Regions from separate parts of the Mesorhizobium sp. M1E.F.Ca.ET.045.02.1.1 genome, predicted to be linked through region 2. Evidence: riboswitches for the same ligand, from Rfam matches in the RefSeq annotation. Region 2 holds a riboswitch; each other region holds the start of a gene.
The links. A riboswitch is a leader RNA that binds a small molecule or an ion and turns the genes downstream of it on or off. The one in region 2 is predicted to bind thiamine pyrophosphate.
Positions count from the first base shown of each region.

Region 1: it holds a riboswitch for thiamine pyrophosphate, as region 2 does, so the genes downstream of both, thiC (phosphomethylpyrimidine synthase ThiC) here and thiC (phosphomethylpyrimidine synthase ThiC) in region 2, are expected to answer to the same signal.
Region 3: it holds a riboswitch for thiamine pyrophosphate, as region 2 does, so the genes downstream of both, thiB (thiamine ABC transporter substrate binding subunit) here and thiC (phosphomethylpyrimidine synthase ThiC) in region 2, are expected to answer to the same signal.

Region 1 covers NZ_CP034447.1:4,631,205-4,636,192, forward strand. Annotated here, with positions in the region: gene EJ070_RS22225 (aspartate aminotransferase family protein) at 1-411, shown strand, start outside; gene EJ070_RS22230 (hypothetical protein) at 420-1,652, shown strand; TPP riboswitch at 1,802-1,918, shown strand; gene thiC (phosphomethylpyrimidine synthase ThiC) at 2,022-3,866, shown strand; gene thiO (glycine oxidase ThiO) at 3,870-4,892, shown strand; gene thiS (sulfur carrier protein ThiS) at 4,861-4,988, shown strand, end outside.
Region 2 covers NZ_CP034447.1:3,915,933-3,920,920, reverse strand. Annotated here, with positions in the region: gene EJ070_RS18940 (adenosylmethionine--8-amino-7-oxononanoate transaminase) at 1-1,138, shown strand, start outside; gene EJ070_RS18935 (beta-ketoacyl-ACP synthase III) at 1,135-2,118, shown strand; TPP riboswitch at 2,493-2,604, shown strand; gene thiC (phosphomethylpyrimidine synthase ThiC) at 2,717-4,537, shown strand; gene thiO (glycine oxidase ThiO) at 4,534-4,988, shown strand, end outside.
Region 3 covers NZ_CP034447.1:2,357,261-2,362,248, reverse strand. Annotated here, with positions in the region: gene thiP (thiamine/thiamine pyrophosphate ABC transporter permease) at 1-918, opposite strand, end outside; gene thiB (thiamine ABC transporter substrate binding subunit) at 1,157-2,167, opposite strand; TPP riboswitch at 2,210-2,325, opposite strand; gene EJ070_RS11455 (thiamine diphosphokinase) at 2,470-3,117, shown strand; gene EJ070_RS11450 (ABC-F family ATP-binding cassette domain-containing protein) at 3,119-4,939, shown strand.

The sequences.
Region 1 (4,988 bases), 720 kb from region 2:
GAGGGCCTCATCGACAACGCCGCCTCGACCGGCGATTACCTTCTGCAGCGGCTGCAGGCGCTGAAGGAGAAATATCCAAAGATCATCAAGGACGTGCGCGGCAAGGGTCTTATGGTCGGACTCGAGTTCCACGATTTCTCGCAGACCCTGCCGATGATGCTGCGTCCGGTGGTGAGCGTGCTCGACGACAAGCTGAAGGGCTCGCTGTCGGGCTTCGTCGGCTCGCTGCTCCTGCGCGACTATGACGTGCTCGTCGCCTTCACCGAGTACAATCGCAACGTCATCCGGCTTGAGCCGCCGCTGATCTGCCAGCGCGAGCATGTCGACCGCTTCGTCGATGCCTTCGACAACCTCCTGTCGCGCGGCATCGTGGCGATCGTGAAGGACTTCGTCAAAAGCCAGGTCCTCTGAGACAGACGATGCTGACCAGGCCATCACCCGTCGCTCCCGCCAATCCGCTCGACCGGCTGACCGGCGCCGGTCTTGCCTGGGGCGAGGGAGCCTATGCAAGATGGGCCGCGCCGATCGGCGCGGCGACCTTCTCGCTCTATATCCTGCTCACCGCTTTCACGGCCTGGTTCATGCCCGACGCCAATTGGGACATGCTGCCCTATCTGGCGATCGCCGAGGAAGACGCCTATCCCGATCCGCAGGCGCTGCACGACTATGCCTACAGCACGGTGAAAGCCGGCGTGTCGGCCGGCGACTACAAGACGCTGACCGATGATGGCGGCGGCTTTCGCAGCCACATGACGGAGAATGCCGCCGACTTCCATTCGCTGCTCGGCATGTACCGGATCAAGTTCCTCTACGCCGAGATCCTGTCCAGCCTCAGCCATGTCGTGTCGCCGGTCGAGGCGATGCGGCTGGTGCAGGTGTTCTCGGTGCTGCTGTTCGGCGCGATCACGCTCACCTGGCTGCGCGCGGAAGGCGCGCTGGCGCTGGCGCCCGTCGTCGGCGCCGTCCTGATCATGTCCGATTTCGGCGACGCCGCGCGGGCTTCGACGCCTGACCTTCTCTGCTCGGCGCTGTTCCTCGGCGGGCTGTTCGCCTATGTGCGCAAGCGCGAGGCGGCGACGGCGATTCTGCTTTTCCTCGCCTTCATGGCGCGGCCGGACAACATCGTCTTCCTCGCCATCTTCGCCGTGCTGCTTGTCGCATTCCGGCAGAAGGCGTGGGGGGCGCTGGCTGGTTTCGCTGTCTCTTTCGTCGCCTATTTCGCCATCTCGCACTGGGCCCAGCACCCCGGCTGGTGGCCGCATCTGTGGTTCTCCAGCATCGAGCAGCACTACAATATGGACGGTTTCGAACCGCCATTCTCGGCGGCGGCCTATCTCAGGGCCTTCGCCGCCTCGGTGGTGCGCGCCATCAACGTCAACAACTGGGTCGGCGTCTCGGTGCTGGCTTTAGCCGGCTGGTACGGGCTCGACCGCGCCGGCTTCCGGCTCGACCGGCGCGCCGGCATCCTGCTTGCGGCGCTCGTGCTCGGCGTGCTCGCCAAGTTCGCGGTCTTCCCGATCCACGATACGCGCATCTATTTCCCCAATCTTCTGCCGCCCTTCCTGCTGCTGGCCGCGCCGCTGATGGCACTGTGGGCATCGGCCAGTCGGGGCGGTCGCGCGGCGCTGGAAGTCGTTCCCGAAGACAATTGATGAATCCGGTTTCGAGCCTTGCGCGCGTGCTTCATTCGCACGGCTTGCCGGCGGGCCGCACGATCTCCAACCTTGCGTCCACGACGGCAATGACTCGCGATTGCCGGCCAACCACGCTTGACAAGATGGCGCCGGCCCGTTCAACCTAGGCCATTCACCAGGGGAGTCCCGGCAAGGGGCTGAGATACTGCTGGCTTCTGCGGCGCAGTGACCCGTTGAACCTGATCCAGTTCATACTGGCGTAGGGACGGTGCAAGCGCTTTGCGGGAGTTCATGCCCGAAGACCTGTTCGCACAGGTTGACCAAGGCGGCTTTACATCCTTCCGGCACAGAACTGGGTCTCCAATGCAACGAGCAAAGGAGCCTCAAATGAATGCCTTGACCCCGACCGTATCGACCGGGCCGCTGCCGGCGTCGCGGAAGATCCACAAGTCCGGCGTCCTCCATCCGCAGATCAGGGTGCCGATGCGCGAGATCGCCGTTCACCCGACCGCCGGCGAGGCGCCAGTGACCGTCTACGATCCGTCCGGCCCCTATACCGACCCGGCGATTGAAACGGACATCGAAAAGGGTCTTGCCAGGCTTCGGGAGGACTGGATCGTGGCACGCGGCGATGTCGAGTCCTATGACGGCCGCCATGTCAGGCCGGAGGACAACGGATTTGCGACAGGAGAGCGCCTGACGCCGGAATTTCCCGTCCGCAATCGTCCGCTGAGGGCAAGGGCCGGCAAGGCGGTGACGCAGCTCGCCTATGCGCGCGCCGGGATCGTCACGCCCGAGATGGAATTTGTGGCCATCCGCGAGAACCTTGGCCGCGAGATGCTGCGGGGCAAGCTGCAACAGGATGGGGAAGCGTTCGGCGCGTCGATACCGGATTTCGTCACGCCGGAATTCGTGCGCGACGAGGTGGCGCGGGGCCGCGCCATCATCCCCGCCAACATCAACCATCCCGAGAGCGAGCCGATGATCATCGGCCGCAATTTCCTGGTGAAGATCAACGCCAATATCGGCAATTCCGCAGTCACCTCGTCGATGGCCGAGGAGGTCGAAAAGATGGTCTGGGCGATCCGCTGGGGCGCCGACACGGTCATGGACCTGTCGACCGGCCGCAACATCCACAACATCCGCGAATGGATCGTGCGCAATTCGCCGGTGCCGATCGGCACGGTGCCGCTCTACCAGGCGCTGGAGAAGGTGGGCGGCATCGCCGAGGATCTGAGTTGGGAAGTCTATCGCGACACGCTGATCGAGCAGGCCGAGCAGGGCGTCGACTACTTCACCATTCATGCCGGCGTGCGGCTGCACTACATCCCGCTCACCGTCGGCCGGGTTACCGGTATTGTCAGCAGGGGCGGCTCGATCATGGCGAAATGGTGCCTTCACCATCATCGCGAAAGCTTCCTCTATGAGCATTTCGAGGAGATCTGCGACATCGCCAGAGCCTATGACGTCTCCTTCTCGCTCGGCGACGGCCTTCGCCCCGGCTCGATCGCCGATGCCAATGACCAAGCCCAATTCGCCGAGCTGGAGACGCTTGGCGAATTGACGAAGATCGCCTGGGCGAAAGACTGCCAGGTGATGATCGAAGGCCCCGGCCATGTTCCCATGCACAAGATCAAGCAGAACATGGACAAGCAACTTGCCGTCTGCGGCGAGGCGCCGTTCTACACTCTCGGGCCGCTGACGACGGACATAGCGCCGGGCTACGACCACATCACCTCCGGCATCGGTGCCGCCATGATCGGCTGGTTCGGCACGGCCATGCTCTGCTATGTGACGCCGAAGGAACATCTCGGCCTGCCGGATCGCAACGACGTCAAGACCGGCGTGATCACTTACAAGATAGCCGCGCACGCCGCGGATCTTGCCAAGGGGCATCCCGCGGCGAAGATCCGCGACGACGCGCTTTCGCGGGCACGGTTCGAGTTCCGCTGGGAAGACCAGTTCAACCTGTCGCTCGATCCCGAAACCGCGCGCTCGATGCACGACGAGACCTTGCCCAAGGAAGCGCACAAGCTGGCGCATTTCTGCTCCATGTGCGGGCCGAAATTCTGCTCCATGCGCATCTCCCACGACATTCGCGCGGAAGCGCAGAAGGAGGGGATGGCGGCGATGGCGGAGAAATATCGCGCAGGCGGCGATCTCTATATGCCGGTCGAACCGCCCGAGGCGGAAAATCAGGCTTTGGCGCAGAAAGATCGGGAGACGCACTGAGCCATGCGCCGCGTCCTTGTCAAAGGCGCCGGTGTGGCAGGCCTCACCGTCGCCCACGAATTGGCCGCGCGGGGTGCGTCGGTCACGGTTGCTGAAATTCGCAGCCAGATAGGCGGCAACGCCTCCTGGCTCGCTGGCGGCATGCTCGCCCCCTGGTGCGAACGCGAAAGCGCCGAGGAGGCGGTTGTCACGCTCGGCAAGGTTTCGGCCGACTGGTGGGAAAGGACGCTGCCCGGGCTCGTGACAAGGGCCGGCACTCTCGTCGTCGCTCACGCGCGCGACGCCTTCGAGCTTGCCCGTTTTTCGGCTCGCACGCGCAATTGTGAGCCGCTCGACGAAAAGGCGATTGCCGCCCTCGAACCCGATCTTGCCGGTCGCTTCCGCCAGGGCCTGTTCTTTGCCGGCGAAGCCCATCTCGATCCCCGTCGGGTTCTCGAAGCCCTCGCCGGCAAACTGCGCGCCATGGGCGTCGTCTTCCTTTTCGAGGCGGGCGAGGTTGCCCTTTCCGACTTCGATCAGGTGATCGACTGCACGGGCATCGCGCGAGCCGACGACGACTTGCGCGGCGTGCGCGGCGAAATGCTGCTCCTCCACACGCGTGAGGTCTCGCTCGCCCGGCCGGTGCGTCTGCTCCATCCGCGTCATCCGATCTACGTCGTGCCGCGGGCCGATCATCACTTCATGGTCGGCGCGACCATGATCGAAAGCGACCATGACGGGCCGATCACCGCCCGTTCGCTGATGGAGCTTCTCAATGCTGCCTACGCACTCCATCCGGCGTTCGGTGAGGCCGAAATCGTCGAGACAGGAGTGGGTGTACGCCCTGCCTATCCCGACAATCTGCCGCGGGTGAAGCGTCGGAAGGACGGCGCGATCACGATCAACGGTCTCTACCGGCACGGTTTCCTGCTCTCACCGGCCATGGCCGAGCAGGCTGCCGGCCTTCTCTTCAATTCATCTGCCGACAATTCATCTGCCGGCCTGGAGTCTGAAAATGAAGCTGATCGTCAATGGCGAAGCGCTTGAGGTCGAGGCGACAACGCTCGACGCCCTTTTGAAGGAGCTTGACTATGAGGGCGGCTGGCTCGCCACCGCGCTGAACGGCGATGTTGTTCCCGCGGC
Region 2 (4,988 bases):
CTCCTGGTGGGTCATCACCCACGGCCATCGCCACCCGAAGATCGTGGAGGCGATCCGCGAGGCAACTGAGACGCTCGACCAGGTGATCTTTGCCGGCCTCAGCCATGAGCCGGCCGAGCGATTGGCTTCGGCGCTGGTGGACATGACGCCGGCGGGCCTCGACTGGGTCTTCTTTTCCGACAGCGGCTCGACCAGCGTCGAGGTGGCGCTGAAGATGGCGCTCGGGTTTCAGCGCAACAATGGCGCGCCGCGCTCGCGTATCGTCGTCATGGAACACAGCTATCACGGCGACACCATCGGCACGATGAGCGTCGGCGCGCGCGGCGTCTTCAACGCTGCTTACGAACCGCTGTTGTTTCAGGTCGACACCATCCCCTTCCCTGCCGCCGGCCACGAGCAGCAGACGCTCGATGCCTTCGAACGGCTTTCGCGTGACGGCGAGGTTGCCGCGCTGATCGTCGAGCCGCTGGTGCTTGGCGCCGGTGGCATGCTGATATATCCGGCCTCAGTTCTCGCCGAACTCAAGCGCATTGCCGAGCGCTCGGGGACGCTTTTCATCGCCGACGAAGTCATGACCGGCTGGGGCCGCACAGGCACCATGTTCGCCTGCGAACAGGCGGCGGTCGCGCCCGATATTCTGTGCACATCCAAGGGACTGACGGGTGGATCGTTACCGCTTGCGGCGACGCTTGCCACCGACGCGATCTTCCGAGCGCATTACTCGACGGATCGGTCCAAGACCTTCTTCCATTCGAGTTCCTACACTGCAAACCCGATCGCCTGCGCGGCAGCACTGGCGAATGTCGAAATCTGGAACGACGAGCCTGTGGCGGAACGCGTGACAACCCTGTCGAGGATGCAGGCGCAGAAGATTGCACGGTTCAACGGGGACCCGCGTTTCGACAATATGCGCACGGCCGGCACCATCGCCGCGCTCGACCTTCGTGTCGGCAATGCAGGCTATCTCGCCGAGGTCGGCCCAAGGCTGCGCGCCTTCTTCCTCGAGCGCGGATTGCTGGTGCGCCCCCTCGGCAACGTCATCTACGTGCTGCCGCCCTATTGCGTCACGTCGGACGAGCTCGACCAGCTTTACGACGCTTTCGACGAGGCTGCTGAACTTGCGGGCGACAAAAGATGAACCGCACGGCGCGCATCATCGGCCTTGGCCATCATGTGCCGGCGCGCCGGGTGGGCAATGCCGAGATCGAGGCAAGCCTCGGGTTGGAAGGCGGCTGGATCGAGAAGCGCACCGGCATCCGCTCGCGTTTCTGGGCGGAGCCTGGCGACACGCTTTCCGGACTGGCGGCCAAGGCAGGCGACATGGCGCTGCAAGCCGCCGGCATCGACCGCAAGGATATCGGCCTGCTGCTGCTCGCCACCTCGACGCCGGATCATCTCTTGCCACCGAGCGCGCCGCTGGTGGCGCACAGGCTCGGCCTTGAAAGCGCCGGTGGGGTCGACCTGGCCGGTGCCTGCGCGGGGTTCATCTACGCCATGACCTTCGCCGACGGCTTCGTGCGCCTGCACAACAAGCCGGCCATCGTCATCGCCGCCAACATTTTGAGCCGCCGGATCAATCCGACCGAGCGGGCGAGCGCCGTATTGTTCGCCGATGCCGCAGGTGCGGTGGCGCTGGCTCCGTCAAATGATCCCAGCCACGGCATACTCGGTGCCTCGGTTGCCTCGGATGGGTCCGCTTATGGCCTGATCCATATCCCGGCAGGCGGCAGCAACCGTCCGTTCTCCGACGAAATCGACATTGCCGAAACCCGCATGACCATCGCGAACGGCCGCGACGTCTTCGTCAAGGCCGTGGAGATGATGAGCCGCTGTTCCGTCGAGGCGCTGGCAGCGGCCGGCCTTTCGGCACCAGAGATCGCCCGTTTCGTGCCGCATCAAGCAAATGCCCGCATCTTTAACGCAGTCGGGAAATCGCTCGGCATCGAGGACGGGCGCATCGTCAAGACCATCGCCGACCATGGCAATTCGTCGGCCGCGACGATCCCCCTATCCCTGTCGGTGGCGCACGGGGCAAAACCCTTTCGACCGGGCGAGAAGCTGCTGCTGGCAGCCGCCGGCGCAGGCCTTACCGGCGGGGCGCTGGTGGTTGGCATTTAGACGGGCCGATTCTGCCCTGATGTGCGCCTGGCGATTACATTTTCATAAATCTTTACAACGGCATCAACAGTCATGGTCGATTCTGCGCCCCTCTGTTGCAAGGGTTGGGGACGGCCTGAGTGCGTCGGCTATAGGTCGTGTTGCCTGACGCGCTCGCTTCATCATCGCTCTACGATGACGAGGTGAGCCGTGTCTGCATCACCCGAGGATGGTTTCAACCGTCATCGCCTGCGCGGCAGAGTTCGCTACGATTGACACAGACCACGGATCGCCTCGAGCGCCAAGATCACAAGATGTGCGTCATTGCAGTGGCACTTTCGAGGCTCCCGTGGGCCTCAAGAGTTGACAGGGCGGCGTCGCATCGTCCAACCTAGGCGCCTCACCAGGGGAGTCCCGGCAAGGGGCTGAGATACTGCTATCGCGCGCAGTGACCCGTTGAACCTGATCCAGTTCATACTGGCGTAGGGACGGTGCGAGGTTTCGCGGGTCGGCAATCCGGCTTCGGCATTCGGGCGGTGCCCGTCTTCCATGCGAAGCGTCACTTCATCCTCTTCGCGTGGACTGGGTCTCCGTTGCAATCGAGCAAGGAGGCTCACTCATGAATGCCCTTACCCCGACCGTCACCGTCGGCGAATTGCCCGCTTCGAAGAAAGTCCACAAACCGGGCCAACTTCACCCGGGCCTGCGTGTCCCGATGCGCGAGATCTCGGTTCACCCAAGCGCCGGCGAGCCGCCGGTGACGGTCTACGACTCGTCCGGTCCCTACACCGACGCGACGGTGAAGACCGAGATCGAGCGCGGCTTGCCGCGGTTGCGCGAGGCATGGATCGAGGCGCGCGGCGATGTCGAGCGCTACGAGGGCCGCACGGTCAAACCCGAGGACAACGGCTTGGTCTCCGCCGATCGCCTGACGCCGGAGTTTCCGACGCGCAACAGGCCGTTGCGCGCTACCGGCGGCCGTGCCGTCACCCAGCTTGCCTACGCACGCGCCGGCATCATCACACCGGAAATGGAGTTCGTCGCCATCCGCGAAAACCTCGGCCGTGGGCAGTTGCGTTCGAAACTTCAACGCGATGGCGAGGGCTTCGGCGCCGCGATCCCGGACTTCGTCACCCCGGAATTCGTGCGCGAGGAGGTGGCGCGCGGCCGCGCCATCATTCCCTCCAACATCAATCATCCCGAGAGCGAGCCGATGATCATAGGCCGCAACTTCCTGGTCAAGATCAACGCCAATATCGGCAATTCCGCCGTCACCTCGTCGATGGCTGAAGAGGTCGAAAAGATGGTGTGGGCGATCCGATGGGGCGCCGATACGGTGATGGACCTCTCCACCGGCCGCAACATCCACAACATCCGCGACTGGATCGTGCGCAACTCACCGGTGCCGATCGGCACGGTGCCGCTCTATCAGGCACTCGAGAAGGTCGGCGGCATCGCCGAGGCGCTGACCTGGGAGGTCTATCGCGATACGCTGATCGAGCAGGCCGAGCAGGGTGTGGATTATTTCACGATCCATGCCGGCGTGCGGCTGCCCTACATTCCGCTGACCGTCGACCGCGTCACCGGCATCGTGTCGCGAGGCGGCTCGATCATGGCAAAGTGGTGCCTGCACCACCACAAGGAGAGCTTCCTCTACGAGCATTTCGAGGAGATCTGCGACATCTGCCGCACCTATGACGTGGCGTTCTCGCTTGGCGACGGCCTTCGCCCCGGCTCGATCGCCGACGCCAACGACGCCGCCCAGTTCGCCGAATTGGAAACGCTTGGAGAGCTGACGAAGATCGCCTGGGCCAAGGACTGCCAGGTGATGATCGAAGGCCCCGGCCATGTGCCGATGCACAAGATCAAGCAGAACATGGACAAGCAGCTCGCGGTCTGCGGCGAAGCACCGTTCTATACGCTCGGACCGCTCACCACCGACATCGCGCCCGGCTACGACCACATCACATCAGGCATCGGCGCGGCGATGATCGGCTGGTTTGGAACAGCAATGCTTTGCTACGTCACGCCAAAGGAACACCTCGGCCTGCCCGACCGCGACGACGTCAAGACCGGCGTCATCACCTACAGAATTGCCGCTCACGCGGCCGACCTCGCCAAGGGCCATCCGGCCGCCAAGGCCAGGGACGACGCGCTGTCGCGGGCGCGCTTCGAGTTCCGGTGGGAGGACCAGTTCAACCTCTCGCTCGATCCGGAGACGGCGCGCGCCTTCCACGACAAGACCCTGCCGAAGGAGGCGCACAAGCTGGCGCATTTCTGCTCCATGTGCGGCCCCAAATTCTGCTCGATGCGGATGTCGCACGACATCCGAGCGGAAGCCCAGAAGGAAGGGCTCGCGGCGATGGCGGCGAAGTACCGGGACGGCGGCGACCTCTACATGCCCGTCGACGGCACCGCGGAGCGCACGGACACGCCATGAAGGTGCTCATTCGCGGCGCAGGCGTTGCCGGGTTGACGCTCGCGTACGAACTGGCAATGCGCGGCGCCGATGTGACCGTGGTCGATAAACGCGAGGAGATCGCCGGCAATGCCTCCTGGCAGGCCGGCGGCATGCTCGCGCCCTGGTGCGAGCGCGAGAGCGCCGAAGAGGCGGTGCTGACGCTCGGGCGCGGCGCGGCCGACTGGTGGGACAGAGCATTGCCCGGTCATGTATCGCGTAGCGGTACATTGGTGGTGGCGCCTGCCCGCGATGCCGGCGAGTTGGATCGCTTCGGCCGCCGCACGTCCGGCTTCAGGCGGCTCGGCGCCGATGAGATCGCGGCGCTAGAACCGGCGCTCGCGGGCCGGTTCGGGCGCGGCCTGTTCTTCACCGACGAAGCGCACCTCGACCCACGCAAGGCGTTGCTCGCGCTAAGCGAAGCGCTGCTTGG
Region 3 (4,988 bases), 1.6 Mb from region 2:
CATCGGTCCGGCGACGAACAGCAAGGCAAGTACGATCAGGCCGGCGTTCATCACCGTTTCAGCCTTGCCTGTCGCAAGATAGCGGCGCGGCGCTACCGGCAGATTGGCATCGCCGACCGTATTGGCGCCGAGCCGCGTGAGCAGAGCGACGATGACGAAGGTCAGGCCGATCTGCAGCAGCGTCAGCACCACCGCCCGGGCCGGATCGAAATCGAAGCGCAGCGCCTGATAGATGGCGACTTCCAAAGTCGTGGCGGCAGGTCCGCCGCCGAGCGTCAGCACGATGGTGAAGGAAGTGATGCAGAGCATGAACACCAGCCCGGCGACGCCCGGCAAGGCCGTGCGCAACGCCGGCCATTCGATCAACCGCAATGCCGGACAGGCGCCCATGCCGAGCTGGCTCGCCAGCCGCCACTGGTCGGCGGGCACCGTGCCCAACGCCTCGAGGAACAGGCGCGTGGCCAAGGGCAGGTTGAAGAAGACATGCGCGATCAGAATGCCGGACAGGCCGTAAATGCCAGGCCATTCACCGCTGCCGAACCTGACGAGAACGCCGGCAAAATAGCCGGCATGGCCGTAGAGCGCCAGCACACCAAGGGCGGCGACGATGGCCGGCAGCGCCAGCGGCACGGTGAAGAGCTGCAGGATCAGGCGACGCCCCGGAAAGCCCGGATGCCTGGACAGGGCGCGTGCCACCAGCAGCGCCGGCGCGACCGACAGCAGTGTCGACAGCAGCGCCTGCCAAAGCGTGAAGCGGGCGACGCGCAGGAGATAGCCGTCGAAGGCAGCGACAGCGCCGGATGGATCGTGCGCGCCTTCCAGCGCGAGGCCGGCGAAGGCGCCGCCGATGAGCAAGGCGATTGCCGCGAGGGCGATGACGCCAGCGCTGATGCGGGAGTCAGAGCGCGCGGGCTGCACGCGGCACCATCTGGGCGTGAGCTAGCCGACGCCGCGTTCCTTCGCGCCCCCCTCTGTCCTGCCGGACATCTCCCCCTCTAGGGGGGAGATTGGAAGTTCGAACGCCCCGCTCGGTCCTGCAACGTTTGAGATTGGCGAAAGTCGAGGTGACAGCCAATCTCCCCCCTTGAGGGGGAGATGTCCGGCAGGACAGAGGGGGGCGCCGTAGAGCAACCATCTTTCGAGAACTAGCCGGACTCTACTTGCTCATCGCCGCCAGCCACTCATCCACCCAGGCTTTGCGGTTGGCCGCGACCTCCTCGGGACTGAACAGCAAGGTCTTGGTCGGCTTCACCAGCTTGTCGAAGGCCGGATTGAGCGGCTTGTCGGTCTTGCCGGCCGGGAACATCCAGTTGGTCTCCGGGATGACGTCCTGGAATTTCGGCCCGGTCATGAAAGCGATGAACTTTTCCGCCAGCGGGTTCTTCGCGCCCGTCTTGGTGACGCCGGCGACTTCGATTTGCAGGTATTCTCCTTCCTCGAAGGACGCCGCCTGGTAGCGTTCGGTGTTCTCCGCCACCATGTGATAGGCCGGCGAGGTGGTGTAGGAGAGCACCATCGGCGCCTCACCCTTGGTGAACAGGCCGTAGGCCTCGCTCCAGCCCGGCGTCACGGTCAGCACCTTCTGCTTCAGCTTCGCCCAGGCTTCCGGCGCCTTGTCGCCATAGACCGACTTCACCCAGAGAAGCAGGCCGAGGCCCGGCGTCGAGGTGCGCGGATCCTGGATGACGATCTTGTCGGAGGCGCTGCCCTCGACTAGCTCCTTCAGGCTTTTCGGCGGGCTCTTCAGCTTCTCAGTGTCGTAGACGACGGCGAAATAGCCGTAGTCGAAGGGCACGAAGGTATCGTCGCTCCAGCCGCCGGGCACGTTGATGCCGGACACTTCGCCATGCGGCACGAACAGGCCGCTCGCCTTGGCGTCCGCCGTCAGGTTGGTGTCGAGGCCGAGCACGACATCGGCCTTGGTGCCGGCGCCTTCCAGCTTGACGCGATTGAGCAATGCCACGCCGTCGGCGACCGAGACGAATTCGAGGTCGCAGCCGCATTCGGCCTCGAATTCCTTCTTCACCGCGGGTCCAGGACCCCAGTCGGCGGTGAAGCTTTCATAGGTATAGACAGCGAGCTTGTCCTTCGCCTCGGCGGGCCCGAGACCCGCCAGCAGCGAAACCAAGCCGGTTGCGAGAATAAGCTGGGACCATAGTGAGCGCATCGGCGCCTCCTTCGTTCGTGTTAAAGGAATTGAGGCGTCGGATGGTCCGAGACGTCTAATCCCTCCGCCGGTACAAACCGGATCAGGTTCAGCGGGTTGGCTTTGTTGCCTCTCAGCCGGTTCGCGAAAGTCAGCGTCCGGCACCCCGTTAGAGCGCTTCGAGACATAGGCCCGGCCGAAGCGGCGCGCAAGCGGAAGTTGCCGGGCATCCAATGCATCACGGCTTACTCCGTAACGAGCGCCGTTCCGTTTGGATGCGCCCGGCTTCCGTTTCGCGGGCGGGGCTGGTAAGGGCGACGGCCATGGGCACATTCACCATCCTGCTTGGCGGCGAACTCGTCCGCACGCCTCGGCTCGATCGCCAGATCGAAGGCTCGCGCGTCATCGCCGCCGACGGCGGCATCGGCCATGCCCGCATGCTTGGCCTCGTGCCGGAGCTCTGGGTCGGCGATTTCGATTCGGTGCCCGCGGACCTGCCGGAGGATCTGGCCGCCGTGCCGCGCAAGATCTTCCCGGCCGAGAAGGACATGACTGACGGCGAGCTCGCAATCGCCGAAGCGCTCGCGCGCGGCGCCACCAGCCTGGTGCTGGCCGGCGCCTTCGGCGGCAGGCGCGCGGACCATGCCTTTCTGCATCTGGCGCTTGGGCTTCGGCTGGCCGAGGCCGGCACCAATATTCTGCTGACCAGCGGCGCACAGGAAGGTGTCCCCATCCTGCCGGGGAAACCAGCCGGCTTCGACTATGCCGACGGCACGCTGTTTTCGGTGCAGGGCTTCTCCGATCTCACCGGCCTGACGGTCACCGGCGCAAAATGGCCGCTCGATCGCGTCAAGGTGGCGTTCGGCTCCTCGCTCACTATATCGAACGAGGTCAAGGGACGGCTCGAGATCGCGCTCGAGCGCGGCCGGGCGCTGCTTCTGGCCCACCCTTATCCTCTTCCCGAAAGCTGACATGGCTCCGCCTCTTCTCAATCTCGACGGCATAAAACTGACCTTCGGCGGCACGCCGCTGCTCGACGGCGCGGCGCTCAGCGCCTCCGCCAGCGAGAAGATCGCGCTGGTCGGCCGCAACGGCTCGGGCAAGTCGACGCTGCTCAAGATCGCTGCCGGGCTGATCGAGCCGCAGGACGGCGAGGTCTTCCGCCAGCCTTCGGCGACGGTTCGCTATTTGCCGCAAATGCCCGACATGGACGGCTTCGCCAGCGTGCGCGCCTATGTCGAGGCGGGGCTGGGCCCGGCCGACGATCCGCATCGCGCCACCTATCTCATGGACCATCTCGGCCTGACCGGCGAGGAACGGCCGGACGACCTTTCCGGCGGCGAGGCGCGCCGCGCAGCCCTTGCCCGCGTCATGGCGCCGGAACCCGACATCCTTCTGCTCGACGAGCCGACCAACCATCTCGACCTGTCGGTCATCGAATGGCTGGAAGAGGAGCTTGCCCGCACCTCCTCGGCCGTCATCCTGATCTCGCACGACCGCCGCTTTCTCGAACGCGTCTCGCGCGCCACCGTCTGGCTCGACCGCGGCCAGACGCGGCGGCTGGACAGGGGCTTTGCGCATTTCGAGGAATGGCGCGACCAGGTGCTTGAGGAGGAAGAGCGCGAGCAGCACAAGCTCGGCCGCCAGATCGTGCGCGAGGAGCATTGGCTGCGCTATGGCGTGACCGCCAGGCGCAAGCGCAACATGCGCCGGCTCGGCGAGCTGCAGGCCATGCGCCAGCGTTTCCGCAGCCATCGCGGCGCCGAGGGCACGGCGACCATGGTGGCGAGCGATGCCGCCGAATCCGGCAAGCTGGTGATCGAGGCCAAGGCCATCGACAAAAGCTTCGGCGACCTCACCGTGGTCAAGGGTTTCTCGACCCGCATCCAGCGCGGTGACCGTGTCGGCCTGGTCGGGCCGAACGGCGCCGGCAAGACGACGCTGCTCAAGATGCTGACCGGCGAGCTGACGCCGGATGCCGGCTCCGTGCGGCTCGGCGTCAATCTGGAGATCGCGACGCTCGACCAGAAGCGCGAGGCCGTCGATCCGCAGGAGACGCTGGCGCACTACCTGACCGACGGGCGCGGCGAGAACCTTGTGGTCAATGGCGAGCAGCGCCATGTCGTCTCCTACATGAAGGATTTTCTGTTCAAGCCGGAGCAGGCGCGCACGCCGGTGCGCGAGCTTTCGGGTGGCGAGCGGGCGCGCCTGCTGCTCGCCCGCGTGCTGGTGCGGCCGGCGAACCTCCTGGTGCTCGACGAGCCGACCAACGATCTCGACATGGAGACGCTGGAACTGCTGCAGGAACTGGTCGCCGGCTTTGCCGGAACGGTGATCCTTGTCAGCCACGACCGCGATTTCCTCGACCGCACCGTCACCAGCGTGATCGCGCCCGACGGCAGCGGCCGCTGGATCGAGTACGCCGGCGGCTACTCCGACATGCTGGCGCAGCGCGGCGGCTCGAGGCTCGAGGAACGCAGAGCAAGGCCGAAGGCCGAAACCACCGACGCAAGCTCTGCGCCGAAAGGCGAGCAGGCGACCGCGAAAGGCCCGGCGAAGAAGCTTTCGTTCAAGCAGAAATTCGCGCTGGAATCCCTGCCGAAGAAGATCGAGGCGGTGACGGCCTCGATCTCGCGGCTGGAGAACAACATCGCCGACCCCTCCTTCTACGAGCGCGATCCGGTCTCGTTCCAGAAGACCATTGCCGCCCTCGACAAGGAGCGCACGACGCTCGCCGCACTTGAGGAAGAGTGGCTGGAGCTGGAGATGCTGCGGGAGGAGATGGAAGGGTGACGCGCTTGCTTGCGAGCTTCGTGGCGTTTTACGATACGCACGATCGGAG